One region of the Lysinibacillus sp. FSL M8-0355 genome, then DNA from elsewhere that is predicted to be linked to it. Evidence: riboswitches for the same ligand, from Rfam matches in the RefSeq annotation. Region 1 holds a riboswitch; each other region holds the start of a gene.
What was found. Region 1 has a riboswitch for S-adenosylmethionine ahead of MKY46_RS08390 (YezD family protein). Riboswitches for the same ligand answer to the same signal wherever they lie in the genome.
Positions count from the first base shown of each region.

Region 2: it holds a riboswitch for S-adenosylmethionine, as region 1 does, so the genes downstream of both, MKY46_RS22050 (cyclase family protein) here and MKY46_RS08390 (YezD family protein) in region 1, are expected to answer to the same signal.
Region 3: it holds a riboswitch for S-adenosylmethionine, as region 1 does, so the genes downstream of both, MKY46_RS02320 (MetQ/NlpA family ABC transporter substrate-binding protein) here and MKY46_RS08390 (YezD family protein) in region 1, are expected to answer to the same signal.
Region 4: it holds a riboswitch for S-adenosylmethionine, as region 1 does, so the genes downstream of both, MKY46_RS20655 (bifunctional homocysteine S-methyltransferase/methylenetetrahydrofolate reductase) here and MKY46_RS08390 (YezD family protein) in region 1, are expected to answer to the same signal.

Region 1 is NZ_JBBPAI010000001.1:1,762,537-1,770,644, forward strand. Features, by position in the region: gene MKY46_RS08380 (LysR family transcriptional regulator) at 1-250, shown strand, start outside; gene MKY46_RS08385 (phosphopantothenoylcysteine decarboxylase domain-containing protein) at 325-999, shown strand; SAM riboswitch class I at 1,210-1,306, shown strand; gene MKY46_RS08390 (YezD family protein) at 1,376-1,531, shown strand; gene MKY46_RS08395 (flavin reductase family protein) at 1,614-2,099, opposite strand; gene MKY46_RS08400 (VOC family protein) at 2,258-3,043, shown strand; gene MKY46_RS08405 (cold-shock protein) at 3,148-3,348, opposite strand; gene MKY46_RS08410 (formate--tetrahydrofolate ligase) at 3,561-5,240, shown strand; gene MKY46_RS08415 (hydantoinase/oxoprolinase family protein) at 5,730-7,766, shown strand; gene MKY46_RS08420 (hydantoinase B/oxoprolinase family protein) at 7,770-8,108, shown strand, end outside.
Region 2 is NZ_JBBPAI010000001.1:4,505,536-4,513,643, forward strand. Features, by position in the region: gene MKY46_RS22035 (ABC transporter substrate-binding protein) at 1-937, shown strand, start outside; gene MKY46_RS22040 (helix-turn-helix domain-containing protein) at 1,592-3,160, shown strand; gene MKY46_RS22045 (hypothetical protein) at 3,284-3,682, shown strand; SAM riboswitch class I at 3,778-3,884, shown strand; gene MKY46_RS22050 (cyclase family protein) at 3,973-4,710, shown strand; gene MKY46_RS22055 (DedA family protein) at 4,753-5,349, opposite strand; gene MKY46_RS22060 (Cof-type HAD-IIB family hydrolase) at 5,450-6,223, opposite strand; gene MKY46_RS22065 (DUF2225 domain-containing protein) at 6,560-7,243, shown strand; gene MKY46_RS22070 (hypothetical protein) at 7,266-7,619, shown strand; gene MKY46_RS22075 (erythromycin esterase family protein) at 7,762-8,108, shown strand, end outside.
Region 3 is NZ_JBBPAI010000001.1:475,727-483,834, forward strand. Features, by position in the region: gene MKY46_RS02295 (CaiB/BaiF CoA transferase family protein) at 1-1,164, opposite strand, end outside; gene MKY46_RS02300 (alpha-hydroxy acid oxidase) at 1,161-2,321, opposite strand; gene MKY46_RS02305 (enoyl-CoA hydratase/isomerase family protein) at 2,336-3,115, opposite strand; gene MKY46_RS02310 (methionine ABC transporter permease) at 3,129-3,800, opposite strand; gene MKY46_RS02315 (methionine ABC transporter ATP-binding protein) at 3,793-4,818, opposite strand; gene MKY46_RS02320 (MetQ/NlpA family ABC transporter substrate-binding protein) at 4,924-5,754, opposite strand; SAM riboswitch class I at 5,843-5,947, opposite strand; gene MKY46_RS02325 (PPC domain-containing DNA-binding protein) at 6,070-6,573, shown strand; gene MKY46_RS02330 (pyridoxal phosphate-dependent aminotransferase) at 6,694-7,863, opposite strand; gene MKY46_RS02335 (carbon-nitrogen family hydrolase) at 7,960-8,108, shown strand, end outside.
Region 4 is NZ_JBBPAI010000001.1:4,223,893-4,232,000, reverse strand. Features, by position in the region: gene MKY46_RS20675 (YdcF family protein) at 1-257, shown strand, start outside; gene MKY46_RS20670 (SEL1-like repeat protein) at 330-1,616, shown strand; gene MKY46_RS20665 (globin-coupled sensor protein) at 2,241-3,533, shown strand; gene MKY46_RS20660 (protoporphyrinogen oxidase) at 3,766-5,160, shown strand; SAM riboswitch class I at 5,260-5,360, shown strand; gene MKY46_RS20655 (bifunctional homocysteine S-methyltransferase/methylenetetrahydrofolate reductase) at 5,452-7,299, shown strand; gene metH (methionine synthase) at 7,292-8,108, shown strand, end outside.

The DNA of each region.
Region 1 (8,108 bases):
AAAGCCCCATATTCGCTTTGAGCTTTCTGAGGAGGTAGGGATTCTTTCAATGATTTCCCATCATTTAGGCATTAGTATTTTGCCTCAATTGGTCATTCAACATTTACCATCAACGTTAAAAGCAATCCCGCTAAAGCAAGGAGGCTACCGTACCATTGGAATTGCGATGAAGCACCATGCTTCCCCTGTTACCAAGAAATTTGCGGAAATATTAAGTGCTTGGTTAAAAGAGCAAAATAGTACGCTATGATTGTGGCTATTGAAGCACATCCTTACATTACGTTAAAATAGTATTTGTATATATTGTAGAAAATAGGTGAGTGTATGGGGACATTACAAGGCAAAACCGTACTCATTACAAGTGGGGGAACACTTGAAAAATGGGATCGTGTACGAGGGCACACGAATTTATCAAAAGGGACAATGGGCTGTTATTTAGCAGAGGCCGCATTGGCTAAGGGTGCGAATGTAATATATATGCATGGCTACTTTGCACAGCTTCCAGCAAATCACGACAAAATGACATTGGTAAAATTTGAAGGTATTGAGGATTTAGGAGAAAAGGTACGTCATGCGGTTCAGCTACAACAAGTCGATATTGTTATTATGGCTGCTGCTGGCTCCGATTGGGTTATTGACAAGGTTTATGATCAATCCGGTAATTTAATGGAGGAAGCGGGGAAAATGCCTTCTGACGAACCACCTATTATCCATTTTAAAAAGGCACCAAAAGTATTAGGGCAAATCAAGGGCTGGCAACCGAATGTAACGCTAGTGGGCTTTAAGCTAGAAGCTACAAATGATGAGGATTTTTTACTCGCTCGTGCAAGACTGCGTATGGAAGCCGCGCATGCTCAATTTATGGTTGCAAATAGCTCGCAGTCTTTATATGGCGGGGATGAGCCTCATTGGATCGTGCCTGCTGAGGGACAACCAATTAAGGTGATGGGCAAGCAACAGACAGCACAAACTTTAATGGAATGTTTGCATAGGGAATAACGTGATGAACTGTGGAGAAGGTCATACTTCTACACAGTTTTTTTCTTTGCCATTGTGGTTAGATAGACTGACATAGCATACAATACGATAGGATTATGAGTGAATTGTAACAGAGAGGATGCTATTACAAAGTATTCAGCTAGGTTTTCTAATATTTTATATTGACATTCGGATAACAGAATTATAGAATTATTTTCAAGAAATGCAGTACTCTTATCAAGAGAGGTGGAGGGACTTGGCCCCATGAAGCCTCGGCAACCGAGAAGATAGGTGCCAAATCCAACAGATGGTGTCTGAGAGATAGGAGGGGCTATCAATCGGTTTGATGCGTTGGCCTCTTTTGTACAACTAGGAGAATAAAGAGGGGGTGTATCGTATGGCTCAATCGGCAAAGGTAGATGATAAAAAATTAGAGGCAATTGCTAAGGCAATTCAAAATCTTGAATTTGGTGAAGTGAATATTACGATTCAAGATGGTGTGATTGTGCAAATTAATAGGCTTGAAAAGCAGAGATTTCCACAGAAGAAATAATGCTCATTTCAGTTGAACGATGTGAAAAGGCCACTAATAAGCATGGTTTCCATTGCTTACAAGTGGCTCTTTTTTATGGAAATTAGCTATAAAAGCTTTTTGGAATTGGACCGATATGACGACGATGATAGAGAAGGGGTTCTTTTTGAGAATTTGTAATGTCTAGCACTTGCCCAATAAAAATAGTATGATCGCCTGCATCTATTTGCTGAAATGATTTACATTGTAAAATAGCTGCTGTATCATGTAAAATCGGTAGCCCAAAAGTAGAAGTAGACCATTTAGCTTGAGCAAAGCGATCCGGGACTTTACTTGCAAATAATGTACATAAATGTTCTTGATTACTCGCTAAAATATTGACAGCGAATTTTTCCGCACCCATAAAGTAAGAATGGAGCTGAGATTTTTTATCAAGTGACCATAAAATAAGTAGTGGGTCAATGGAAACAGATGCAAAAGAATTGACTGTTAAGCCAATTGGATTCGTTTCATGACATGCTGTCACAACCGTTACACCTGTAGGATAGTTACCTAATGCCAATTTAAAAGCAGCTACTTGATCTGTCATTCAAATCACCTCTTTATAGTTAGTCATAAATTAGTTAACGGAGTTAGTAGGTAAATTGCACTTTTTTTCATACCATATAGTAACTCCTTTTCTTAAGTAAATTTTAAATCAATTAAACATCCAGGTAAAGCTAATGGGGGAAAGAAAGGGGAATTGCCATGACTTTATATTTTGATCATCTGGTACATCAAGTAGAATCACCAGAAAATATAAAGGTTTTCTTCAATAAACGAAATGTCCGTACAGTGAACGGTGGTCAACACACGATGTGGGGGACTTATAATACGCTAAGCTATTTTGGCTTAAGCTATATTGAACAAATCGCTATTTATGATCGTGATTTATTTGAGCAAGCGGCTCTGTACCCTTATTCCCTACATTATACGTTTAAACGTGATCGTGAGCGCCAAGGATTTTCACGAATTGCCTTGCGCACCAAAAATATTGAAGACGAGGGTCAACGATTGCGTGCATTGGGCTTTGAAGTATATGGTCCCGATGCTTGTAGCCGAACAAGACCAGATGGCACGACACTAGAATGGAAGCTATTGCATTTTGGCATGCCCAACCTTTCATTGGATTTTCCATTCTTAATTGAATGGGCAGATGAAGATGAGGAACGTTTGGCACAATTAAAAGCTAGTGGTGCAATCGATGAAAACCAAGCCATCACAATGGAATCTATTCAGTTTTTTGTCAAGGATGTGGAGGAGACGGTTCAGCTTTGGCAAAAGGTATTACAGCTACCCGATTCCGAGCAGCATGAGCAATTTGTGTCACTACAGCTACCAAATATGCGCTTGGATTTTTATGAGGAGACGGCAGCATCTGCCATGACGTTAGGGCATTTAAAAGAAGGACCCATCGGTGTAACATTGAAAGATCCACACCGAACAAAGGAAACATTAGTTTGTCCAGGTGCTTTTTATTGGATTAATAGATAAATTAAAAATCCACTTCAATTGTTGAAGTGGATTTTTATGTGCAAACATGTCAAAAAGCGGATTGAGCACTATTCATCTACCTCATCCACTTTCAATTTTGGAGCTTATAATTTTACAACATTTGATGCCTGGGGTCCTCGATTGCCTTCCACAACATCAAATGACACCTTCTGACCTTCTTCAAGTGTACGGAAGCCTTCCTCCTGGATGCCCGTAAAATGTACAAATACATCTTCTCCATCATCACATTCAATAAAGCCATAACCCTTTTCATTATTGAACCACTTTACGATCCCCTGTTGCATAAGCATTCGCCTCCAATGCGCTTGAATGTAAAATAAAGTTAACTAAGTTGTGCTATCATTGAGAAAATGTGAAAAATTGCATTTTCTCTTAGAACATACATGAATTGAACAAAGATGTCAATTGATTGTCGAAATGCTTGTGTATCTGGCTTTCTTTTTTTTCACAATTAAGACTATAATGGAAATGAACAACATAGAAAGTAGGATGCCAAATGACAACGAAAAATCAACCATTATCAGATTTAGAAATCGCTAGTCAAGCAGTAATCAAACCGATTACGGAAATTGCCAATGCTGCGGGTATTCCAGAGGATGCTCTTGAGCAGTATGGACGCTACAAAGCAAAAATTGATCCTTTAAAAATTACAGCTCAGGGTGAGGACGCAAAGGTTGTGCTAGTTTCAGCTATTAGTCCAACACCAGCAGGTGAAGGGAAGTCGACGGTTACTGTAGGACTAGCAGATGCTCTTCATCAATTAAATAAGAAAGTAATGGTCGCTTTACGTGAACCGTCATTGGGTCCAGTTATGGGCGTAAAAGGCGGGGCAACTGGCGGCGGCTACGCACAGGTTGTACCAATGGAGGATATTAATTTACATTTCACTGGCGACCTTCATGCGATTACAACAGCCAACAATGCTTTATCCGCATTCATTGATAATCATATCCATCAAGGAAATGCATTAAACATTGATCCACGACGCATTATTTGGAAGCGTGTGATGGACTTAAATGATCGTGCCCTTCGTAAAGTGGTTGTGGGATTAGGTGGCCCTGTTCAGGGCATGCCGCGCGAGGACGGCTTTGATATTACAGTGGCCTCCGAAATTATGGCGGTGTTCTGTTTAGCGACAAGTATTGAGGATTTACGTGAACGCATAGCTAGCATTGTGGTTGGCTATACATTTGAGCGTGAGCCTGTCTTTGTACGTGATTTACAAGTAGAAGGTGCCTTAACATTATTATTGAAAGATGCCTTCAAGCCAAACTTAGTTCAAACATTAGAAGGAACACCAGCTATTATACATGGTGGTCCATTTGCTAATATTGCCCACGGCTGTAATTCCATTATGGCGACACAAACTGCTCGCAAGCTAGCGGACATTGTCGTAACAGAAGCGGGCTTTGGCTCCGATTTAGGTGCTGAAAAATTTATGAATATTAAAGCACGTAAAGCGGGCTTTAAACCAAGTGCAGTCGTTATCGTAGCAACGATTCGTGCCTTAAAAATGCATGGTGGTGTACCGAAAACGGCACTTGTTGACGAAAATGTGAATGCCCTGCTACAAGGAATTGAAAACTTAGCTAAGCATGTTGATACGGTACGTACATTTGGTGTTGAACCGATTATTGCGTTAAATCGTTTTATTACAGACTCAGAGGCGGAGCTAGAGGCTGTTCTGAACTGGTGTCAGGAAAATCAAGTTCGTATTTCCCGTACAAATGTCTGGGAAGAGGGCGGGAAAGGCGGATTAGCGCTAGCTGAACAAGTATTAGCTGTGCTTGAAGAAGAAAACAACTTCTCTCCTTTATATGATGTAACGGAGTCCATTGAAGAAAAAGTGCGTACGATTGTGCAAAAGGTATATGGCGGAAAAGATGTACAATTCACTGATCAAGCCAAAAAACAAATTGCTCAAATCGAAAAATTTGGCTGGGACTCTCTGCCAGTTTGTATGGCGAAAACACAGTATTCTTTATCCGACCAACCAAGTTTACTCGGTCGACCAGAAGGCTTTACGATCACAATTCGTGAAGTTATTCCAAAGCTTGGTGCAGGCTTTCTCGTTTGTCTGACAGGCGATATTATGACCATGCCAGGACTACCTAAAACTCCAGCTGCCCTTCGCATGAATGTCGATAATGAAGGCCATGCGGTAGGATTATTCTAATATCTTCTTTAAAGCTGCCCAACTTAAATGGGCAGCTTTTTTTAATGGATAAAGGGGAAAACTTGGTTCCTAGATGATCTCTGCATAATTTGGAAGAGAACTACTATTTATTTTCCGCACGACTCATCGTCTATCTATAATTCAGGCATGGCATAAATGTGAAATTTTAGTTGATTTCTTCATCCGCTGCATGATTGAAAATTCATAAAAGTTAATTTTTTAAAAAAATTTTAAGATTCTAGTGAAAACTAGGATCTTTTTTATGTTCCAAAAAATCATGAGAACTTTCCTTATATAAATGTGTTTGGTATTTTTTATCAATAGTTCTCTGATTTTGGAAAGATAGAGCGGATTTTTACAACGCAGATTAATTGTCAAATGAATTTTTATTTAAAAAATACATTGAATTTTCTTTTTCTTTTAAATATAATTTACTTAATTCTAATTCGGAACACTGTTCCGATAATAGGAACATGGAGGGATGCAGTCTTGAAAATCGCAACAGATATTGGCGGTACTTTTACCGACTTAGTTTTCACAGATGAAAAAGGAAATCTTCATTTTGATAAGGGACATACAACACCTGGTCACTTTGAGGATGGCATATTAAATGTATTAGGACGACATGTTACAGAAGAATCTCTGATTGAATCATTTATTCATGGTTCAACGGTTATTATCAATACATTAACGGAAAGAAAAGGGGGCGTAGTTGGGTTAATTACAACTAAAGGCTTCCGTGACGTCATAGAAATTGCACGTGGGAATCGACCGGACTTATATAACTTTAAATATAAAAAGCCACAACCATTTGTAGAACGTTACTTACGACAGGAAATGGATGAACGCATCGATTTTAAAGGAAATATTATGAAAGCGCTTAACACCGAAGAAGTCGATGAAATCGTTCGTAAATTTAAAAAATTGGGTGTTGAGGCGATTGCCATTTCATTCATTCACGGCTATAAAAACCCTATTCATGAACAACAGCTAAAAGAGGAAATTTTAAAAATTTGGCCTGAGGTGTATATCACACTTTCAAGTGAAACCATTAAAGAATATCGTGAGTATGAAAGAACGAATACAACGGTGTTGAATTCTTATGTAAAGCCGATTGCCCATGCCTATTTAAAAAGCTTAAAAGAAAAATTAAGTACGATCGGTATTACAGACCATTTAAAAATTATGCAATCAAATGGTGGGACGACAAGCTTTGATAAAGCAATGGAGCTACCGATCAATTTAGTGGAATCTGGTCCTGTTGCGGGGATGTTTGGGGCAGCCAAATTAGGGCAGCTACTCAATGAATCGAATATTATTGCGTTCGATGTTGGTGGGACGACGGCAAAATGCTCCCTTATTACAGATGGCAAAGTAAATGTGACAACAGATTACTATATCGAAAGAAATGAAAAATTTGCGGGTTATCCAATTAAAACGCCTGTAGTGGATATTGTTGAAATCGGTAATGGCGGTGGCTCCATCGCACGTGTAGATCCATTTGGCTCGTTAAAGGTTGGTCCAGATTCTGCTGGTGCAAACCCAGGGCCAGTGGCATATGGCTTAGGCAATACACAGCCGACGATTACCGATGCAAATGTGTATTTAGGAAGATTATCATTAGAAAACTTTGATAATCCAGTATCCATTGACAAAGTAGAGGAGGCTCTTGTGGAAGCCATTGCGAAACCGTTTAATGTAACGGCAGAAGAAGCGGCTCAAGGTATTTTAGATATTGCGAACTCTAATATGTTAAATGCACTGAAGTTGATTTCGATTCGTAAAGGCTATGATCCAGAAGACTTCACAATGGTAGCATTCGGTGGTGGTGGCCCACTACATGCGATTAACCTAGCAGAAGAATTAGGTATGAAAAAAGTGATTATTCCATATGGTTCTTCCGTCTTTTCAGCATTAGGTATGATGATGACAGAATACCGACAAGATTATATTCAAACAAGTTTAATGGGCTTTGATGCCAACCATCTTGCGGCAATTCAAGAAAATATTGATCAGGCGATTGCCAATGCCTATGCGGATGCCCCTTTATCAAAGGATCATTATTATTTTGAGATTAATTATGATTTACGATACAAAGGACAAGAGCATGCAGTGAAATTGAACGCATCGACTAGCACGATTACAGAAGAGGGGCTACGCGAATTAGCGGAGGCTTTCCATGTTAAACATAAACAAGAGTTTTCATTTGATTTACCAGCTACGCCCATTGAGTTAGTCAATTTACATCTTACAATCTACGGAAAAGATGAGGCAGTTCAGTTTAAGGAACTAGACTTCTCACAGGTCGACGCTTCCACATGTATCAAAGCACAGCGTAATTTATATGTGAAGGGAACAGGTTGGGTAGAGGTCAATGTCTACGATCAACAAAAGCTCGTACCAGGTTATGTCATTGCAGGTCCTGCTATTGTGGAAAATCCAACATCTACGGTCGTAATCAATGACAAGCAATCCATTGAAATTGATAAATATGGCAATTTGATTGTAGAGATGGAGGGGAAATAAAACATGAAAAAAGACGTTTTTGCAGTAGAAATTATTCAAGATTCATTGCTAGCCATAGGGGACGAAATGTTTGTGGCTCTAGCACGTTCATCCATGAGCCCAGTTATTTATGAAGTATTAGACTACGCTTGTGGTTTAACGGATGCCAAAGGTAATTTAATTAGCCAAGGGAATGGTGTCACAAGCTTTATTGGGATGCTAAGTCCAATGGTGCAACGTGTTATTGAAAAATTCGATAATGGAAAGTTGCATGAAGGCGATGTCATTATTATTAACGACCCATATGTTGGGGGTGGATCGCATTTATCGGATGTGGGCTTAGTATTACCGATTTTTTATAAA
Region 2 (8,108 bases), 2.7 Mb from region 1:
ATATTTTTCATTTGTCCTTTTACTTGCACTAATGTTCGTGTTAGGTGCCTGTGGCTCAAATGAAGTAAAAGAGGATACAGCGAAAGAAGATCAATCAACTAAAGATACAAGAATTGTAGAAGATGAGTTTGGAAAAGTAGAAATTCCTACAAACCCACAGCGTGTAGCTGCTATCTATATGGAAGATTATTTAACTGCCTTGGATGTAAAACCTGTTGTGCAATGGTATCACCCATCATGGGGTAAACAGGACTATTTAGGATTAGATGTTCCTGAGTTCGACATTACTGGTAGTATGGAAACATTACTACAAGCTAAGCCTGATTTAATCATTGTGGATGGCGCCGCGGATAAGGCAAAATATGAAGAATACTCAAAGATTGCACCTACTTACCGCTTAAAAGAAGATATTCTACAAAATCCACGTGAAATTGTAAAAACAATAGCTGATGTTTTAAATATTCCTGATAAAGCAAAGGAAATCGTTGATAAATATGAGCAACGTGTATCCGATTTAAAAGCAAAATTAGATGAATCAATTGGAGACGAAACAGTTGCTGTTGTACGTCTAAATGTCGCAGATAATACATTAGCTTTATTTGGCATTAAAAATCGCTACACTGGCTATATTTACACAGAAACGGGCTTGACACCACATCCGTTAGCACGTGATATGACAGAGTTTCATGAAGTCTTATCAGAAGAGGCTATTCCAGAGCTAGATGCGGATCATATCATCCTTTTCCCTTCAAATGGCACTTGGGATTCGAAAGAAAATCAAGAAGCGATTAAATGGTTAGATAGTACACTATGGAAAACAGTACCTGCTGTTAAAAATGGGCATGTCTATATTGCGGATCGAACATATTGGCAGTCTGGAGCTATCACAGCTAACCTGCTGAAATATGATGATCTTGAAAAATGGTTCGTGAAATAATTTTCAAAAGAAAGCTCTATGAGGGCTTTCTTTGCATAGCGTTGAAAAACAAAACCATCCATAAAATTTTTGTGAAAGATGAAAATGGATTTCTGTTGCAGGCTACTTGCTTTCCTGTGGGCGAGCGCTGAGCCGCTTCCTCCGTGCAGGGGCTCGCCTGTCTCGCTATCCCATGGGAGTCAAGTAGCCTTCCACTCCAACCCACAAAAATGGTACCTTTTTAGCAAAGGTTTTCAAATAAAGTGAAGGTGTTTGCTACTTATTTTATGGAGGATGATTGTCATTCATCACTTCTCCATATTGAAAATAAGAGCCTATCCCCTCTAAGAATACAGATAATGGGCTATTTGATCGCTATACTACTATGAAAAAAAGTAAAGACACTTTGCAGAATGGTTGATTGGAGTGGAGCCAGCGTCACTCCTAGAGGATTTAGCGTCACAGATGAGACCCTGGAGCGAGCGTAAGTGAGTGAAGCGGCTCATCGGACGCCCCCTGGAAAGGGCGCTGGCGGAACGGAAATCAACCTTTCACCTTGCAAATTTGCTTTTTCTGCCGTTGACATCATCTTTTTTCAACAACATGAAAGAAAGCTCTTCAGAGAGCTTTCTTTGTGTTGTTCTCCAAATTCAATTATAAAGGGGTGAATCATCAATGGGTAACTTAACACATGTCTATACGTTACAAACTATTTCTTATGTGATTCAATCAACGAACAAGCAGCAGTTTAATAGTGATTTCTATACACTTTTCATCGTAATGAGTGGCAGCGGAAAGCTAGAAATAGATCATAACACCATTCATCTTAGTGAAGAAAAGTGCATATCGATTCCTCCTAATAACACGGCTAATATACGCATTCAAAACGAGCACCTTTGTTTTTATCAATTACAGTTCAACATTGTCCATCTTAGCAATAAACAGACTACTAGCCCTTTTAAGCGTGTCAAAGAGCAACGTCTCCTCCCCTTTTCGCAATGTCGTAGACTGCTAGAAGCCATTTATCAGAACCGTCTAGCGGAGGATGAGCACACCATCTTTGAGCAGCATGTACACTTTCAAGAGCTGATGTTATTGCTCTTACATCAAACAATACCCAAGCTGGTGCAAAAAAATGATCGTCAATCTGTTGAGCAATCCATTAACTATTTGCATAAACATTTTGAAAAAGAGTGGACTGTCGAGCAGTTGGCAGAGCTAGCTGATGTTCCAAGATGGAATTATACCCGTATGTTCAAAGAGATTACAGGGCAAATCCCTCTTCACTATTTAAATAACATTCGCATTGAAAAAGCCAAGCAATTATTAATGACAACAAATGATCGGGTATTTGAAATTAGTCAGTCTATCGGATTTAATAATGAATATTATTTCAATCGTCGTTTTAAAGAACATGTCGGCATCTCTCCAGGACAATATAGAAGAAACCAAAGCAGCAATCTACGTGTATTTGCACCATTCTTAGAAGACTTCTTTGTCGCCCTTGGGATTACACCAATTGCTCAATTCAGTCATCCAAAATGGGGAAAACAAGACTATTTAGGTCTTCAAGAAGTGCCGGATATCGATGTACAAAATGGAGAAATGGATCGACTCCTTCACTATAAACCAACATTAATTATGCTAGATGCAGGTATAGAGCGATGGGAATCCTGTCATCATTTAAATGAAGTAGCTCCCATCTGTCATATCTCACATCCTGGAGAGAACTGGCAGTCTACTTTGTTTAAGATTGCTGATTTAACAGGAAAAACCGCCTTGATGCAAGACGTGATCCTACAATATGAGGATAAGGTACAGCAAGCAAAAGGAATTCTTAGTAAATCCGTTTATGGGCAAAGTGTGGCATTTCTCCGCATTTCAGCTATTGGCATTACTCTATATGCGGGTCCTGAATGTGGCTATACGGGGCCAATTTTATATCGTGACCTCGGTTTAATGCCACATCCACTTGTCTGGAGTATTCCGCACAATCAACGTAAAGCACCACTGACATTTGATCAATTGCTGCAATTAGATGCGGATCATTTATTTATTACTTTTGATAAACAACATTCCATTTACGAGAACGAGGAGCGTACGATTTTAAAAACTTCTATGTGGAAAAATCTAGCTGCAGTTAAAACCAACTGTGTATATGAAGTGGATTTTTTAACATGGATGAATTACGGTATTCTGTCTCATAGTAAAAAAATTGATGATGTCTTACATGTTCTCGGCTAAAAGAGGAAGCTCACTTTGGCTTCCTTTTTAAATGATTAGGACAGACATTGCACTGCAAAATAACACCTAAAGACGTTTAGCTACATAAGATAAGATATCAGCTATAGGATAGGAGGAATTACATTGTATTACAATCCTTATCCGTACTTTGTTCATCCTTATCATTACCCAACGTCGCCACTTGCCCAGCAGCTTGCCGTTAGACCTATTCCTCAACATTTAGCAATGCCGAACACTACCCCCTTTCCACCTGTCGACACACATAAATTAAAAATGTCAGCTACACGGATAAAGGCGATCATGCAACAGGCTCAATTGCTTACGGATAAAATTGATAGCTCTCAACAATTTGCACATGATCTAATGAATGCTGCACAGCTTTCAAATAAAACAGAGGTTGATAAATTAATCACATCAACAGGCATTACGATGAAATTTGATGCAAATTATACACCAGACAATTTCAGAATACGTCTTATGGATAATGGTTGTTGTGGCATAACCATAAATTTAAGTTGGTAAAAAAATTTACCCTTATATCTCTATCGAACTTGTAAACTATAAAATTCTATGCTAAAGTGTTTTTATTATTATTTCTGAAAATTCTTATATCACTTTTCTTATCAAGAGAGACGGAGGGATTGGCCCGATGAAGTCTCAGCAACCAGCTCAACAGTATGGTGCTAATTCCAATTGGCAAAATTTTAAGCCTGAAAGATGAGAAGAAGAACTACCGTTGCTTATTCTGGAGTCCTCTTCTAAGAGGACTCTTTTTTATGTTCTACTAATTTTAACAGAAAGCAGTGAAATCAATGTCAAACCAACTTTTACAAGCATTACAATTATTAAAATCAAAACAATGGGTTGATTTAACACATACATTCGGCCCTAATTCCCCACATTTTTTTATGTTTGAAGATGCTAAATTTGAAACATTATTCTCTCATGATGACGGGTTCTTCGCACAACAATTCACGTTCCCAGGACAATATGGCACACATATCGACCCACCCATTCATTTTGTGCGAGACTCCCGCTATCTAGAAGAATTAGAACTAAAAGAACTAGTTCTTCCTCTTGTCGTCATTGATAAATCACGAGAAGCTGCTAGCAATCATGACTTCTCGCTAAGTGTGCAAGATATTTTTGATTTTGAAGCACAACATGGAGTAATTGAAGCAGGTACCTTTGTAGCGCTACGTACGGATTGGAGTAAGCGCTGGCCAGATAAAGAGGCATTTAGTAACCAAGATATGGATGGACATAACCATATACCAGGCTGGGGCTTAGAGGCTTTACAATTTTTATTGAAGGAACGTCAAATAAGTGCACTTGGCCATGAAACATTTGATACTGATTCAGCCGCTGATTTTCACAAAAATGGTAAGCTAGATGGCGAATACTTCGTGCTTGAACAAAACATCTATCAAATTGAGTTGATGACTAACTTGGACAAGCTACCTGCGAAGGGGGCAATTATCTTCAATATCGTCCCTAAGCCTGAAAAGGCATCTGGATTCCCTGTACGCTCATTTGCTATTTTGCCATAACACAAAGGTCTGTACGATTCATATGTTGAATCATACAGACCTTTATTTTCGTATATTTCTTTTTTTGAATAGATAGTAAACGATGAGCATTACGAGGCCAAACAATAGGATGAGATAAATACTATAATGGGATAAATAATAACCAACAAACCGCCACTTCTCCCCAAGCATCCTCCCTAACGTTATAAATGTGAAAGTCCAGATAAATGCCCCTGTATAGGCAAAAAAAGCAAACTTTCTATATGGATAATTATTAATTGCCGCAATATAGGCTGTCAGATGCCGTACACCAGGTATAAAATAGCCTATTAATAATAAAGTTGGCCCAATTTTAGTAAACAGTTGTTTTGTAAAATCAATTTTTTGCTCCGTAATATGAATTTTGGGTCCATATTTCTGCAATAATGGTAAGCCAAAACGATAGCCGATATAGTAGCTTAAGGTAATACCGCCAACTGCACCAATCATTGCACTTACTAAAGCGGGAATGTGTTCAAGGCTTTCTATATAAACACTGTAGCCAACATATGTTAGAAAGACCTCATCAGGTAGTGGCAACCCAACAATGCCTCCAATTAGGATCACGATAATACCCAAATACCCGTAATGTTCAATTAGAGATTGCACATGATGTGCCATATAACATCCCACCCAAAATTTATTAAAACGCATTGATTAACAAGTTCCTTCAATAGATCTAAGAGAACCTGAAGCATCGACTTTAAGACCTTCAGCAGCTTTATATCATTTGAAACTGCCGTAAAGCAAAGTCAATACCACCTTCAGTGGAACTCTTTGTAACAAAATTCGCAACTGCTTTTAGAGCTGCGCTACCATTTCCCATAGCGATACCTAGCCCTACATGCTCTAACATATCAATATCATTATCCCCATCTCCAAAAGCAATAGCATTTTCAGGACCAATGTTAAAATAGTCTAGTACCGCTTTAACAGCTATCGATTTGGCAACATCCTGCTGTAATACATTCACAATATAAGGATGCCATCGCTGCCAAAATATATGCGGAAATTGGCTAGCATATCTTTTTTCAGCCTCCTCATCTGCATATAGACACATGAGAAAAACTTCTTCATCCACAATTTTTTCATTCACAACCGGAAAATTTCGTAAAGATAGAGTTGCCTGCATCGCATTGAAAGCAGCTGGATGCTGAATGCCATTCATCGATAGTTGCTCTGTAAAAAATGTGAGGCTATGCTGCTGTTCACGTGCAAAAGCTTGTACATTTTGAACAATATCTTTAGCAATAGGTGTTTTATGTATGATTAAATCCTTGTGTTTCACATATGCCCCATTTGCTGTAATAAAGGTTTCAATCCCCAGCGCTTGTATCTCCTGACACATCGATAAAGGTCTTCCTGTAGCCGCTACAAGGTGAATTCCTCTCTCCTGCAAAAGTTGAATGGCCTGCTTTGTGCTTTCTTCCACACAGCCATCCTCGTAATTAATCAGTGTTCCATCCACATCAAAAAATATGATATTATAATTCATCTTAAGCCGCCTTTATAAAACAGTACTTTAGAATCACAAACATTTAATTCATTCCTTATACTTAATGAAAAGTATGAAAGTATTTTGACAAACTTTCAGCAAACTCTACAACTTACATTAACAGCACCGATAAATACTATTACAAGCATAGATTTAATGACAATTAACTATAAAACAGATGAATATTTTTATTTTAATAATTCTAAAGGAGTATACCAAAGAACACAGAATTGTTAAAATAAAAGATATCTACTTAAATACATTGAACGATAAACATTTACGTATAAATAGAGCAAAAGAAACAAAATTTTAGATCCTGCAAAGGAGTTGATTCTTATGGCATTTAACATTTACTACTATGAAAGTAGTGTAGATTGTAAATTTTGCAAAAAGCATTTTACAACTTATAAAGTACGCCCGAATCGATATAAAATCATCGAGGAGCAAACAGATTTCATGCCTGTTTATGATGGCTTAAATCCTTTGCTGTATGAGGTTGCTGTTTGTCCCCATTGCGGCTATGCCTACCATAAGTCTATGACACGGACATATGGACCTTTCATGCAACTCATTGATGAAATTTACATTAAAGAGCTCCAGAAGCCGATGGATATTTGTCAGGAACGTACAATCGATGATGCCATTGTCAGTTTTAAGCTTGCTTATTTGGTATCACGTGCTTCCATGGAGGAATCCCTTTTAATGGCGAATTTCGCCTTGAAAATTGCTTGGCTTTATCGTTTAAAAACCGATGAGGAATCCGAAAAGCGTTACCTTTTTGCAGCTAGAGACTTTTATAGTAAATCCTTTGCATCCAATCAGGAGGGTGGAGAAAGAATCCAGTTTTTACATGCTGAATTAAGCCTTCGACTCGGTGATATTGTAGAAGCTAAAAAAGGATTCTCACGTTTAATTGCCGATCGAAATGTATCACCAAAATATCGAAAGCTTGCGCGTAATCGTTGGGAAAATTATAAATATGACGAACAACCTATAACAGTTAATGAAATCATTAATTGATTTGACGAGGAGAGGACTAGTTATGTTGCTATTCCATAAAAGAATTGATGTGAGAGAAGAGGACATATTTTCAGAGTTACATCATTTTTTATTAAGAAAAAATAATCGCTACTTAACAAACGATGAGATAGTCGCTTTAACAGGAGTGTCACCTGAACTCCTTTACAAATGGGTAAAAGCAGGAAAGTTAAAAAAGTCCATTTTCCCTAATTTAGGAGCGCCCTGTGAACGATGTGGACAAATTACACAAGCTAAAATTTGTGTGAGCTGCTCCTCCTCCATTGTTGGTACATTAAAGCAAGAAGAAAAGGATCGTGCATGGTTCAATCAAATTCAACGTAACCATGTTAGAGCAAGCACCTATCACTATAAATAATGATAAACATCTCCACTTTACAAATGGGGATGTTTTTTTGCCAATATAGGCAAATTTAAACAAAATTTAAACAAACTCTTCCTAAGCTTTAAACTTCGCTCCTTATAATAAGTATCAATATAAGAAGAAGGGCTGATTATTAATGAAAAAAGATAGGAAACGTAAGGTTTTATTAAGTATTGCACTGACAAGTTTAATGGCACTAAACGGAGTAACTAGTGTCTCTGCGGCTGTCACTGCAAATGAAGAACAGCTCAATATTGAACTTAATTCAACAGTCAAACAGGTTAGGTCTTCTAATGAAACGTTATTAGATTGGAAAAAATGGGTAAACGATCATGCCTATAGCCTGTCCTCCATTCAACCTGAAACATTTAATGGACAAAAAATTCCATCTAGTGAATTTGAGGATTTAGAGATGCTAAAGCCATTATTACATGATAAGCGCATTGTCTTTTTAGGAGAGAGCTCTCATGGTGTTGCACAATT
Region 3 (8,108 bases), 1.3 Mb from region 1:
TTGCTGAATGTCTTCAGCGGAGATATTCAAAGCCTGTAAAATCTCCTCATTATGTTGTCCTAAAGTAGGAGCTGCACTTGTTAGATGACCTGGTGTTTGTGAGAACTTGGCTGGGAAGCCTAATGTACGCATTGGTCCTGCAGTTGGGTGCTCATAGGACAAGACCATGCCACGCTCTAGAATATGTGGATCATTTAATGTTTGATCGTAGGAATAGATTGGGCTAGATGGTACGCCGTGTTCATCCAATAGCGCTAGCCAGTAAGTAGCTTGATGCTTGATTAATTCGCTCTCAATTTCTGCCTCCAGTACTTTCACATGTTGGGCACGTGAATAGTTGGTAGCAAAGAGGGGATTGTCTAACCAATCAGGTCGGTTGATAACTTTTGTTGCAAAAATCTCCCATAGCTTTTGATTGCCAGCACCTATTAAAATATAGTCGTCCTGCGTTTTGAAACCTTGATAGGGGGCGGATACCCGATGTGCTGTTCCAGTCCGCTCCGGTAGTTCGCCATGTCCAAAGTAAGCAGCGGCCTCCCATACAGTCCATGCTAGACCTGATTCCACTAAGGAAACATCAATATATTGCCCCTCGCCACTACGCAGCTTATAAATATAGGCCATTAAAATAGATTGTAATGCTGTTTGAGCAGCAGCAATATCATTCACGGCAAAGCCGACTTTTACAGGTCGACCATCCGCTTCACCCGTCATATGCATTAAGCCATTCAGACCCTGCGCCATAATATCATAGCCACCCTTTTGACTATACGGACCCGTTTGTCCATAGCCTGAAATAGAGCAATAAATAAGACCAGGATTGATAGCTTTTAATGTGTCATAATCAATACCAAGCTTTTTTGTGACACCTGGTCGATAGTTTTCCACAAGGACATCAACAGATTGGATAAGCTCTTTAAATAAAGCTAATCCCTCTGGTGTTTTTAAATTAATACAAACCCCTTTCTTATTGCGATTGACCATCATATACATATGGCTTTCTTCATTTATAAAAGGACCCATTGTACGAGTATCGTCTCCATTTGGATACTTCTCAATTTTGATAACCTCTGCACCCATATCTGCTAAGACCATCGTGCAATAAGGACCAGCTAATACTTGCGATAAATCAACAACTCTTAATCCTTGTAATGCTTGTTTCATTTAACCTCAGTCCCATCATGTTTGACTAATGTGATGTTGCGTAATCCTTTGACAGAGGTCGCACCTGCTAAAGCGATGGAAACCTTTAATTCATCATAAAGATTGGTCATCACCTTTTCGACGCCCTGTTGTCCTTCAAGGGCTAGCCCATAGACGAAAGGGCGTCCGATTGCAACGGCATCCGCTCCTAAAGCAAGTGCTTTTAAAGCATCCATGCCACGATAGACACCACTATCTAAAATAATAGGAATTTGCCCATTCACAGCTTTCACAATAGCAGGAAGTGCATCAAGTGAACCAATAACACCATCTAATTGACGGCCACCGTGGTTTGATACAATAATGCCATCAATACCATTGTCGATAGCTAGCTTCGCATCTTCAGGATGTAAAATTCCCTTCAATAGAATAGGAAGGTTTGTACATTTTTTTAATTCTCGAACATGCGCCCAATTAAGTGTTGGGTGGAAGACATTTTGCAAGACACCTTGTACGTAGGACTCGAATGAATCATCAGGTAAAGTGGCTGTAAAAACGGGATCATTCATATAATTGCCTCGTGCATAGCCTAGCTTCAATGGTGAAAATTGATTGCGGACATCTTCTTCACGCCAACCAAGCATTACTGTATCGACAGTTAAAACAATCGCTTCAAATCCGGCTGCCTCCGCTCGTGCCACCATACTAAAAGCGATTTCTTCATTAGTAGACCAATATAATTGAAACCATTTTGTTGCAGAAGGAGCAGCTTGAGCAACTTCTTCAAGTGCATAAGTGGAAACGGTGCTTTGAATATAGGGCATGTTTAAATGCTCGGCAGCACGTACTACAGCAAGCTCACCTTCATCATGAACCATTCCGTTCATGCCGACGGGAGCAAAGAGCAATGGAGTTGGGTATGTTTTACCAAACAAATTAATCGATGTTTGAACATTTGAAACATCCTTTAAAAAGCGAGGAACTATAGAATACTTTTCGAAAGCTGCACGATTATTGCGCAGTGTTTGTTCACCACCAGCACCTGAACGGATATAGCCAAAAGGTCCAGCTTCGATTTTTTCCGCTACGGCCTTTTCTAAATCTGCAAAGCAAATGGGGAAGGGGGCTTGTGCAGTAATATTTTTTAAGAGTAGATCACCATCAGTTATGTTTGTCATCGTTACTACCTCACTTATTTATTGAAAATAGGCTTTCTTTTGTTTAAGAAGGCTTGAATACCTTCGTTATAATCATCTGAACTAAATGAATTAAGAACGATCTGTGCCAGCTCATCGCTTTCTTCGTTTTCACCATCTACAATTGCTTGGATCATTTTTTTGATGCCTGCGTTTGCAATGGAGGATTTACTTAATAGATGTTCAGCAAAATGCAGCGTGGCACTTTCAATATCCTCTGGCTCATGTAAGGCTGTGATTAAACCGATGTTTTTTCCATCTTGTGCTGTAAAAATATTGGCTGTGTATAAAATCTCTTTCGCCTTGGCAACACCAACAAGATTGATGAGACGCTTTGTACTTTCAAGATTATAGACAATACCAATATTCGCCGCTGTGATGCCAAGCTTACTCTTTGGTGTCGCCATTCTAAAATCACATGCGTTGGCTAGTTCTAAGCCACCACCAATGGCTAAACCCTGAATCATAGCAATCGTCGGGTGAGGAAATTTATAGAGGGTATCAATCGCCTTTAGAGCCAAATCATTATAGGCTTTGGCATTGTCCGCGGCATAACGAATATCTAAAAACTCGCTAATATCGGCACCAGATGAAAAGGCTACTTCATTAACGCCACGGACAATTAAGAGCTTAATAGAAGAATCTACACGTAGCTGCTCAAGTTGCTCTACTATGTTCTGAAACATCGCCTTTGATAAGGAATTCCGTTTATCAGGTCGGTTTAACACTAACGTTGCAATATAACCATTTTTCTCTACATAAATTTCAGTTGTCATTGTCATTCTCCTCTTAATCCTTTTTCAATTTCGCAGCGAAGCGGTTGCCGATGGATTGAATGCTTTGCACAAGAATGATTAAGATAAAGACAGTTGCATACATAACATCGACCTCATAGCGTAAATGACCATAACGATAGGCGAGGTCACCCAAACCTCCAGCACCAACCATTCCTGCCATAGCCGTAGCACCGATTAAACCAATTGTGGCAATTGTTAAGCCTAAAATAATAGATGGACGAGCTTCACGTAATAGCACATGCCAAATAATATGGCGACGTTTAATACCCATTGCTGTGTAGGCTTCTACCACTCCCGAATCCACCTCTAATAGCGCAGATTCCATCAGTCGAGCAATATAAGGAGCTGTATAGACAACTAGCGGAACGATAACACCTTTAACCCCAATTGTTGTGCCGACGATCAGCTTAGTAAAAGGTAGGATGAAGAATAATAAAATGATGAATGGGACAGAACGTATAATATTGATGACTAAATTAAAAAATTGATATAAAAATTTATTGTCAAAGGATTGACCTGGTCGTGTTAATACGATTAATAGCCCCAATGGAATCCCAATGAGAATGGAAAACAATAAAGAAATTCCGACCATTTGAAATGTTTCGATAATTGATTTGCCAATTACATCTGACCAATCTGTAAAGAAGCTTTGAATACTACTCATTAAATTCGCCTCCTAATTCTTCCACCGCGACGCCATTTTCCGTAAAATATGTGAGTGCCTTTTGGACAATGTGAAGCTCTCCATGTAAATGCACCACAATGTTACCAACAATGCCGTTTTTTAATTCAATAATATTTGCTGTTAAAATATTTGGTTGTACATCATACACTTTCGTAACTTCTGCTAGTAATGGCTTACCAGTACTTTCACCTAGGAAGGTTAAACGAATGACACTGCCTGAAACATTTAACTGCTTGATCAGGGAAGGGGATAAATTACGTTGTGAAATCGTATTTAAAAACTTTCTCGTTGTAGGATGCTTCGGTTTAGCAAAAAGTTCAATAGCTGTACCAAATTCCACCACTTTCCCTGATTCAAGAACAGAAACCTCATCACATATTTTCTGAATGACATTCATCTCATGTGTAATCAGCAGGATCGTAATGCCTAATTCACGGTTAATTTTTAACAACAATTCAAGAATGGCTTCGGTTGTTTCAGGGTCGAGTGCACTTGTTGCTTCGTCACTAAGTAGAACCTCTGGTTCCTGTGCCAAGGCACGTGCAATAGCAACACGTTGCTTTTGCCCACCTGAAAGTTGGTTAGGGTAGCTGTCTAGTTTGTCTGTTAATCCAACAATTTCAGCATATTTAGCCACACGGTTTTTTACCTCTTTCTCGTTATAGCCAAGTAGCTTTAAAGGAACAGCAATATTATGGTAAACGGTTGCCGTTTTTAATAGATTAAAATGTTGGAAAATCATCCCGATTTTTTGGCGTGTTTGCCGTAATTCATGAAGAGAAAGGGCAGTAATGTCCACATTGTCGATTAACACTTTTCCAGCTGTAGGTCGCTCTAGTAGATTGACGCAACGAATGAGTGTACTTTTACCTGCACCACTATAGCCAATCACACCATGAATTTGTCCTTTTTTTACATGGAGATTGATTCCATCTACAGCCTTAATGATGTCTTTTTTCGTCTTATATTCTTTTGAGATATTTTGTAATTGAATCATCCGATTGATTGCTCCTTTCTCAAGCTCCTAAAAAGCAAGAATCTGCTCGTTTTCCATAGAGGAATTTCGGCAGATTCTTCAGCTACTAGAAGCTTCCTGAATGTATTACCAGCTAGGGATTACTGAACCTTTGAATTCTTCTTCAATGAATTGACGTACTTCATCAGATTGGTAAGCCTCAACGAACTTTTTAATTGTTGGGTCATTTTCATTTTCTGCACGTACCACAATATAGTTCACATATGGAGAGTCAGTAGATTCTAAAAGAATAGCGTCATCTTTAGGATTAATGCCAGCTTCCAATGCGAAGTTTGTATTAATAGCTGCTACATCTACTTCACTAAGCTGCTTAGGAATTTGAGCTGCCTCTAATTCGATGAATTTTAAATTCTTTTTGTTTTCTTCTACATCACGGATAGAGGCTGTTAAATCTGCCCCATCTTTTAATTTTATATAGCCTGCTTCTTGTAAAACAAAGAGGGCACGAGCACCATTTGTTGGATCATTTGGTAAACCAAACGTTGCACCATCTGGAATGTCCTCAAAGGATTTATATTTTTCAGAGTAAATACCCATTGGATTTAAAATCGTTTTGCCTACTGTTACTAAATCTGTATCATGATCTTTATTAAACGTATCGAGGAAAGGCTCGTGTTGATAGCTATTCGCATCAAGATCACCTTCAGATAAAGATGTATTAGGTAAAACATAATCAGAAAATGATTTAAGCTCTACTTCTAGCCCATTTTCTTTGGCTACTTTCGCTGCAACTTCTGCGATTTGTTCGTGTGGACCAGATGTGACACCTACGACGATTTTATTTTCATTAATTGCTTCAGCTTGACCTTTACTCTCTTCTTTAGAGCCACAACCTGCTAGAGCTGCTGCTAATGTAAGACTTGCTAAACCTACTAAAAATTTATTTTTCTTTTTCATGAAAACTACCTCCAAGATTGTTTTTATCGGTTTTTGAAAATAAAAAAACTCTCTTACAAACTAAGAGAGGCTCATGAAAAAATGTCCTCTCTTATCTATCAAACGATAATCGTTTGCAGGATTTAGCACCTTCCTTCTAAAAGGAGGTTGCCGAGCTTCATAGGGCCAGTCCCTCAGCTACTCTTGATAAGAGATTTATCATATTTTTTTGTAATTCCGATAGAACTAATATAATTTATAGGTTATAGTAAGTCAATAAATATTTTTTAAATTTTTTATATTATTATAATATTTCGTCATGAAAGAGGGATAGCAATGTCTGTAAGAGTTAATTATGGTATAGGTTCATTTGGCAAGGTTGTAAGTGCTCGATTGCTAATGGGTACAGACATTATTGAAGGAATGGAGGCACTTTGTGAGGAGAACCATATTGAGTCAGCAACAATTGTTAGCTGTATAGGTAGCCTTCAAAAGAGTAGCTTTGTTTATTTAGTACCTGATGAAACATCTCAGATTAACGTAAGTTTTAGCGATGTCATAAAAAAAGAGGGGCCACTTGAATTGATCCAAGGCTCTGGCGTAGTATGTAAGCGCGATGGGGGATATGAAACACATTTCCATGGTTCTATGAGTGATCAATGGGGCATCGTGTCAGGGGGGCATTTAATGAAGAGGGGGAACCCTGTCATTACGGCTGACATAGTGCTAGCTGAGGTTCAAGGCATCCAGCACTTTCGAAAATTTGATGAAGAAACAGGCCATGTTCAATTTTATCCATTAGAACACGGTTTACAGCAGCCAAGGAAAATTGAAAAATAGCGAAAATGTACTAACTTTTTCTTTTCACTGAGTTGCATGTTCCTTCCTGAATTAAAAAATGTTAGACCGAGCTTATAATCGGTCTAACATTTTTACTTTTGTCCCAGCCTCATGTCATGGTTAAGGGTTGAATAATTGTAATTGTTCGATTCTATGGATTGCTTCACGTAAGCGTTCCTCGCTAACAAGTAAACCAACACGGATATAGCCTTCGCCATATCGGCCGAAGCCATTGCCTGCTGCTACAGCGATATCAGCCTTTTCCAATAATAAATCGGCAAACTGCTCGCTAGTATAGCCGAATGGTACAGGGAGCCATGCGAAGAAGGAGCCTTTTGGAGCCGTTACATGCCAACCAATTCTTTGAGCTTCTTCAATGAATACATTGCGGCGACCTTCATAGGTAGCTCGCAGTTCATCCACACATTCTTGGGAAGCTGTAAGTGCCGTTGCTGCTGCTTGTTGAATAGCAGGGAATTGACTACAAAACAGATGATCCTGAATCAGATTAATGGCAGCAATAATGTCGGCATTACCGACAGCGAAGCCTATACGCCAGCCTGCCATATTATAAGTTTTGGAGAGTGTGTACATTTCAATTCCTACTTCTTTTGCCCCCTCAGCTTGTAGGAAGCTAATAGGTTTATTACCGTCAAATCCTATTGCCCCATAAGCAAAATCATGTGATACGATAATATTGTGTTCCTTCGCAAAGCGAACGGTCTCTTCAAAAAACGCAAGTGTTGCTGTACCACCTGTAGGGTTGTTCGGGTAATTTAGGTAAAGTAGCTTCGCCTTCTCTTTCACTTCATCAGGTAATGTATGATAATTAGGTAAGAAATCATTTGCAGCTAAAAGTGGCATCACTTCAAAATGGACATCACCTAATACGACACCTGATAAGTAATCTGGATAGCCAGGGTCTGGTAAGAGCATTGTATCACCTGGATTTAATACGGCTAAAGGTAGCTCAACGAGTCCAATTTTTGTCCCGCCAAGAATCGCTACCTCTGTGTCAGGATTTAGATTCACATTATATTCACGTTTATAATAGTCGGCAGCTGCTTGGCGTAATTCAGCGATACCGCGAAATGGTGAATATTTGTGATTTTGTGGATTTTCAGCCGCCTCCTGTAATGCTTGAATGATATGAGGGGGCGTTGGTTGATCGGGATTTCCTTGACCAAGATTAATGACATCGCGACCTTCTTCTAAGGCATTATTTACTTTTTGAACTAACGCTGCAAAAAATTGAGTGGGTAGTTGCTGTAGTTTTTTAGAGAATTCCATGCATGATCACCCTTTTCAGAATATAATAATTATTATTGAAGAATATGAAGCAAATAGTATTACTTTTTTTGTTAATTGTCTAGAGGAGGAATGGCTATGAAAATCGGTTGTATTCAATTAAATGTTGGCTTTGGCAAAGTAGAAGAAAATTTTGCACGAGCTGAGGACAAGATTCGAGAAGTGGCAAAAAAAGGAGCAGAAATCATTGTGCTGCCTGAAATGTGGAATACAGGCTATGCGTTAGA
Region 4 (8,108 bases), 2.5 Mb from region 1:
TGGACCATCATGCGCAGGGAGAAAAATATCGTTCGCTATTTGTGACCAATAATTTCCATGTATTTCGTGCAAGTATTTATGCTAAGAAAGCAAAGCTAGATGCAGAAGGAATTGGCTCAAAGACAGCCTTTTACTATGTTCCCAATGCATTTACACGAGAATTTATAGGCTTATTAGATATGTATAAATGGGCCCATATTACAGTTTTTTTAATCATTACGCTATTCGTTGGCTTATTATTGAGAGCATATGTGTAACCAAATTTCAACTGTCTTCCATATAATAGTGGCAAGGCAGTTTTTTTACATAGTGTGCAAGGGAGGAAAATAATGTACGAGCAAATGTTAGCCAAGCGAAATAAAGAAAGAATTGATTCCCTACAAAATCTGACACAGTCAGAAAATACATGGTTTGCTCAAAATATAAAATTACTTACATTCACGGAAGTTACCCTAACAGCCTTGCAAAAAATATTGTATCAAATAGTGCGAGGGCTATTGAAAGAACAGCAACAACGGCATTTACAAATTATCCATTCAGAACAATCTCAGTCCATACAGGAGAATGTTTTAACATTGTTAGCGGAATATGACGATGTCTTGCGTGATGCCATTCCCGAATCTATCTATATCCTTGTTTGGCAAATTTCTTCGTTAGAAAAGCTAGCAAGCCGTATAGCAGTAGTTGATGATGTACTTGATATTGTGGAGTGGTACTTCCGTCATCAAGATGAACAGCTCCCTATTTTAGATGAAGAGGATTTAGATCATGAAGTCATTATTGATTTATATAAAGAAGCAGTTGAAGAACAAGACGCAGATGCACAATATCAATTGGGAGAATACTACAACGCTAGAGAAGGTGAACATTTTCAACCTGAAAAATCATTGAAATGGTTTGAATTAGCAGCGCTTCAGAATCATGCAGATGCTCAATACGTACTAGGGAATTTTTACTTTGAGGGGATTGGTGTGGAAGAAAATGATTCCCTTGCTTTTTCATACTATGAAAAAGCAGCTTTACAGGGGCATGCGGATGCCGCCAATAATTTAGCGGATATGTATTTCAATGGGGAGGGCGTACCGCAAGATTTTATATTAGCAAAACAATGGTTCGACTATGCTGCTGAAAAAAATGTGGCAGAGGCGATGTTTACGTTAGGAATTATATACGAGCAGGGACTGGGTGTCGAAGCAGATGTAGAAGCAGCCTTTAATGCCTACAAAAAATCAGCAGAGCTAGGTTATGTCGAAGCGCAATATCGGCTTGGTGGAATATATTTAGAGGGACGCTTGGGTCAAACAAAGGAGGTAAACCGCGGCCTCTTTTGGTATGAAAGAGCGGCTGAACAATATCATGTAGATGCCTTTTATGATTTGGGCTATATATGGAGTAATGGACTAACTGGTATACGCAATATCGAAAAAGGTATTCATTGGTTTAAACAGGCTGCAATTCAAGGAGACGCGGATGCTAAGCTACAACTAGGGCATATTTACAATAAAGGTGAAGGAATTGCTAGAAATCTGAAAGAAGCCATCAAGTGGTATGGCCTCGCAGCGGATGCTGGTGTTGCAGAAGCTTCTAAAATATTACAGGAACTTAAAGGATTGTAAATTTTGTGTGAAAAAATATAGTTTATTTGAATTATTTATTTGCCATACATTTATAAAACTTTTGATTTAAAACGGGCTGTGTTTTTAGGTATATAGATGCTCTTGTGGAGAGGGTAAAAAATATTGATATAGTGATATTTAAAGAAGATTAATAAAAAAGGATAAGAAAAATAAAAAAAATAGGCATAATAAACAAGAAAACGGGTAAAAAAGCTACCAAATAATATTGTGGTAGCTTTTTTCTTATGCATTACCATTAATTTTAAGATAGGGACTTTTGGTGTGGTATATGTAAAAAAACGGAATCGATAAGATTGACAGCAATTTATAAAATGATTAATGTAAATGAGTGATTTTGAAATAAAGCATACGTAAATAAGTCTACTGTTAGTCATGTACTGACTAGGTCTGCTTGCTGAGCGGGAATATTTTTTATGTGATTGTACAAAGAGGTACTCGACATGCTTTTGGAGGAAGTGTGCCAGACAGAAAGAGTATTAGCCCATAGCATAATAGCTAATCTGTTTTTATCGGTATTTTTTCTTGTATCAATCAATATGTTAAAAAAGGGATTTGGTGTTTCTCAGCCTGCTGAAAGTAAACGGAATGAAAGAGGGAAGATGTGTGATTTTTCAAAAACAGAGAAAGACGAAGGTATTGGATTTACAGCAATATACAGTAAAAATGGATTTGTCTACTCGCCAATCAATGGTGAAACAAATTGAAATGCTGAATCTAACGAAGCAAGACTTACAATATTTAAAAGCTTTCCAGCCATATGTTATGGACAATGTAGATCACATCGTAAACCGTTTTTACAACATGATAGGAACAGAGCATCATTTGGTAGATATTATAAGTCATCATAGTTCTGTAGACAGACTTAAAGTAACGCTACGGCAGCATATTATTGAAATGTTTAACGGAACCATTGATGAGGTGTATTACCAAAGACGAGTAAAAATTGCAAAGGTACATGTTCATATTGGGCTTAGAACCCAATGGTATATTTGCGCATTCCAAGATTTATCCATATCATTTATTGATTTAGTCGAAAAAAATATAGAGCACCCCCAAGATCAATTTAATACGATCAGGGCCATATCGAAAATTTGTAATTTCGAGCAGCAGCTGGTTTTGGAGGCTTTTGAAAACACTGTAGAACAAATGAAAGAAAAAATGATGCATGAGAAAGAAGCTATTGAACGACAAATTGTTGATTCTTCCGAAGCACTTGCCACAATTTCTCAGGAAACAAATAATTCATTTTGCTGCTTAAGCAAGCAATCTGACGAAATTAAACAATTGGCTAAAAAATCACTTGATGTCTCAACACTGGCTGAAAATCAAGCACTTGAAGGTCGTGAACGTTTAAAAAATCAATCACAAAATATGCTTAATATTATTCATTCACTTCATGATATAGAAGAAAATATTGAACAATTATCGGATATGTCTAGGGAAATGGAGATAATCATGAATGTTGTTACTAATATTGCTAATCAAACCAATCTGTTGGCATTGAATGCTGCAATTGAAGCGGCGCGTGCTGGAGAAGCGGGCAAAGGCTTTAGTGTAGTGGCTGATGAGGTGCGTAAATTATCTATTCAAACGAAGGATTCGGTTACTTCGGTGGCATTGTTATTGAAAAAAACGAGTGAACGGACAGAGAAATTAGAGCATTCTCTGGCAAATATTCAAGATGAAGTAGCGTCAGGTGAGGAAAACATGTTACAAACTGAAGGTCAATTTACAAGCATATTGGGAGCCATGACAGAAGCAAAGGATCAAAACGACTGTATGGCAACGAAAATACAAGCAATCGTCGGGATATTAAACGAGTTAGGGACATCATTTACAGAAGTAACGAATTCAGCAGAAAACTTAGCGAGCTTTTCCCAAAATCTAAAAGGATAGACTACTAAATTAACGTTTATGTTTCCGTATTTTTTAAACATATTAAACACTATAGTACCTATAAATATGTGTATTTTTTGTAAACCTTGAAATGGAAATTCCATATGATTAAGCTAGAGCTATCTCACAGATGAGGTAGCTCTATTTTTGCTAAATTTGTAAAGGGTTTAACGTAATTTTCAATGAAAATAAGTTTATACTGTAGGAAGAACTAAAAATAGGGGCGGTTACTATGAAAACAGTTGTTGTATTAGGTGGCGGTATTACAGGATTATGCACAATGCATTATTTACAACGTCAAGTGAAGGAAAATAATGTAGATGTGCGTCTAGTGCTTGTAGAAAAAAATACATATTTAGGGGGCAAATTATATTCAACACATGAGCAAGGTTTTATTATGGAAACAGGTGCTGACTCGATTGTAGCTCGTCATAAAGGTGTTATGGAGCTTGTACAGGAGCTTGATTTTGAGGAGAATCTAGTTTACAACGAAACAGGTATTTCCTATATTTATACGAATAATGAATTACATGCCATTCCGGCAGATTCTACTTTTGGAATACCAATGAGTTTGGCATCCTTGGAGCAAAGCACATTGATTACAGAGCAAGGTAAACAAGATGCATTAAAAGATTTGACTTTACCAAACAAAGACTTCACAAAGGAAAGTTCAATTGGAGAGTTTTTAACCTATTATTTAGGGGAAGAGCTTGTGAAAAATCAAATTGCACCCGTTCTTGCAGGTGTTTATTCAGGGGATTTACACCAGCTTTCGATTGCCTCTACTTTACCGTACTTGATTGACTATAAGAACGAGTATGGAAGTATCATAAAAGGCTTTGATGCGAATCGTGAGCAATTTGCTAAAGCAGCCAATAAAAAGTTTATATCGTTCAAAAACGGTTTATCTTCTCTAATTGATCGTCTCGAACAAACATTAACTGATGTAGAGATCATCAAGGGTGTCGCAACTGTCAATGTTCAAAAGCAAGAAAACCACTATTCAATTGCCTTAGCTAATGGTGAAAGCATCGAGACAGATTATGTCGTTTTAGCACTGCCGAATGAGGCTGTTCAAGGCCTACTACAGGATGAATCATTAAACCGTTATTTTGACCAATTTACGACAGCTTCAGCAATTACGATCTATTTAGGTTTTGATGTACCAGACTCTAGATTGCCAGCAGATGGAACGGGCTATATTGTCTCACATAATTCTGACGTTACATGTAATGCTGCAACTTGGACAAGTCGTAAATGGAGGCATACATCAAGAGATCATAAATTACTTGTGCGACTCTTTTATAAAAGCATCAATCCAGCATATGAGCAACTCCGTGCCATGTCTGACGAAGAATTAGCAGCGGTTGCTTTAGAGGATGTGCGCAAGAGCCTAGGAATAGAGGAACAGCCAACAGTTATTAATGTCACAAAATGGATTGATCAAATGCCAAAATATGATCTAGCTCACCGTGAAGCATTACAAGGTTTAGTTCAAGAATTACAAGAAAACTATCCTAATCTATCCATCGCAGGTTGTTCATACTTTGGGGTAGGGATTGGTGCTTGTATTCAAAATGGGAAAAAAATCGGTGAGGAGCTTGCAAAGGAACTAGCCAATTTCTAAGCTTTTAAGTGAAAAATATCTTTGTTATGTGAAATAGTCTTGACTCATTCGTCAGTAAACGATATGATTCTTTTAATTATTTAAAAAATTCATACTACATTCTTATCAAGAGAAGCAGAGGGACTGGCCCATTGAAGCTTCAGCAACCAACTTTTTTGTCAGGTGCTAAATCCAGAAGACCATTGAGTCGAAGATGAGAAGGAAAAAACAATGATGAGTCATTAAAGCCTTCTTTTTTTTATAAAAGAAGGCTTTTTATTATACAGAGATATAGGAAGAGAGGCTAGTTTAATGAGATTGCTTGAAAGGTTAAAAACGCATGTATTGACGGCAGATGGCGCAATAGGCACAGTACTTTATGGCTATGGTTTGGAGTATTGTCATGAGGAAATGAATGTACAGAAACCTGAGTTAATTGAAAAGATTCATAGAGAATATATTGCAGCTGGTGCTGATATCATCCAAACGAATACGTATGGTGCAAATGCCATTAAATTAGCTCGCTATGGATTAGAATCGCGTGTCCAACAATTTAATGAAGCAGCGATTACAATCGCAAAGCGAGCTGCGGCAGATGGAGGTCAGTTTGTCTTAGGGACAATTGGTGGTATTCGTGGTATTCGTAAAAGTGATGCAACGTTAGATGAAATCTTAGCAACTATTGAGGAGCAAGCGAGTGTTTTACTTGCTGGGAATCCAGACGGCCTTTTACTCGAAACCTATTATGATTTTGAAGAATTAACAGCTACCTTAAAGATGCTACGGACAAAGACAAAATTACCGATTATTGCGCAAGTTTCCATGCACGAACCTGGTGTTTTACAAAACGGTATGTCTTTAAATAACGCCCTGCATGAGCTAGAAAAACTTGGTGCGGATATTGTGGGTGTCAATTGTCGTTTAGGTCCACACCATACCATTCAGGCGTTTGAAGGTGTAGAACTTCCTGATAAGGCATTTATGTCGGCTTATCCGAATGCTTCACTCCTTGACTTAGAAGATGGTCGTGTCGTTTATGAGTCAGAAGCTGAATATTTTGGTCGAGCGGCTGTGGAATTACGTGATCAAGGGGTACGCTTAATTGGAGGCTGTTGTGGTACGACACCGAAGCATATAGCAGCAGCGAAGAAGTATTTAGAAGAGTTATCACCAGTTCATGAAAAGTATGCCAAACCCGAGAAGATTCAAATTGTTCGTGAAGCAGAGCCAACGAAGTATGAACCTCTTCATGAAAAAGTAAAGCGCGAACGCTCTGTCATTGTAGAGCTAGATACACCTAGACATCTGGAAATTGATGGTTTTCTGGAAGGGGCAAAACAATTGTATGATGCAGGAGCAGATGTCGTCATGATGGCAGACAATTCTCTGGCTTCTCCACGTATTAGCAATATTGCTATGGGTGCATTGTTGAAGAGTACTAATGGTGTACGTCCTCTAACACATATTACATGCCGAGATCGTAATTTAATCGGTCTGCAATCACATTTAATGGGGTTAAATGCATTAGGAATTCATGATGTGTTAGCTGTTACTGGTGATCCAACAAAAGTTGGGGACTTCCCAGGTGCCACAAGTGTTTATGATGTCTCATCAATGGAGCTGATCCAATTAATTAAGCAGTTAAATCAAGGTATTTCCTTCTCAGGTAAACCACTTCGTAAAAAAGCAAATTTTTCAGTAGCTGCTGCATTTAATCCAAATGTCCGTGTATTAGATCGTGCTGTGGCACGCTTAGAGAAGAAAATTGAGTATGGAGCAGACTACTTTATTTCACAGCCAGTATATACGAAGGAAAAAATTGTGGAAATTTATGAGGCAACCAAGCATTTACAAGCACCTATTTATATTGGTATTATGCCCGTTACAAGTTATAAAAGTGCTGAATTCTTACATCATGAGGTGCCAGGCATAAAATTATCTGAAGATGCCTTAGCAAGAATGAAGGCCTGTGGTGAAGATAAAGAACGTGCAACATTTGAGGGGATTGCCATTGCGAAGGAATTAGTAGAGGTGGCTGCGCAGTATTTCAATGGCATTTACCTTATCACTCCATTTTTACGTTATGATATGACATTAGAGTTGATGAAATATATTGAGCAATTGGATGAACAGAAAAAAGGGGTAAGTATACATGGCTAAGCACTTGATTGAAAAGCAACTAGAGAAACGTATTTTAATTCTTGATGGCGCAATGGGAACAATGCTACAAAACGAAAACTTATCCGCTGAGGATTTTGGCGGGGAGGAGCTTGATGGCTGTAATGAAAATCTTGTGCTGACTAGACCTGATGTAATTAAGGAAATTCACCATAAATACTTAGAGGCAGGCGCAGATATTATTTGTACGAATACTTTTGGCGGGACGCCTCTTGTGTTAAATGAATATGATCTTGGCGCAAAAGCGGAAGAAATTAATAAACGTGCCGTCGAAATTGCTCGTCAAGCAGTGGATAACTTTTCAACATCAGATTGGCCACGCTTTGTTGCTGGCGCAATGGGTCCAACAACAAAAACATTATCCGTAACTGGCGGTATTACATTTGATGAGCTAGAGGAAAACTTTTATGTACAGGCGAAGGCGTTAATTGAGGCAGGAGCAGACGTCCTTTTACTAGAAACTAGTCAGGATATGTTAAACGTAAAAGCAGGTACTCTAGGTGTAGCACGTGCTTTCGCGGCAACTGGCAAAGAACTACCCGTCATGATTTCAGGAACAATTGAACCGATGGGTACAACACTCGCAGGGCAAACGATTGATGCTTTTTATATTTCTATTGAACATATTAAACCACTATCCGTTGGCTTAAACTGTGCGACTGGACCAGAGTTTATGACGGATCATATTCGTTCATTAGCAGAGCTTTCCACAGGCTATATTAGCTGTTATCCGAATGCAGGCTTACCGGATGAAGAAGGTTGCTATCATGAATCACCAGAATCTTTATCAC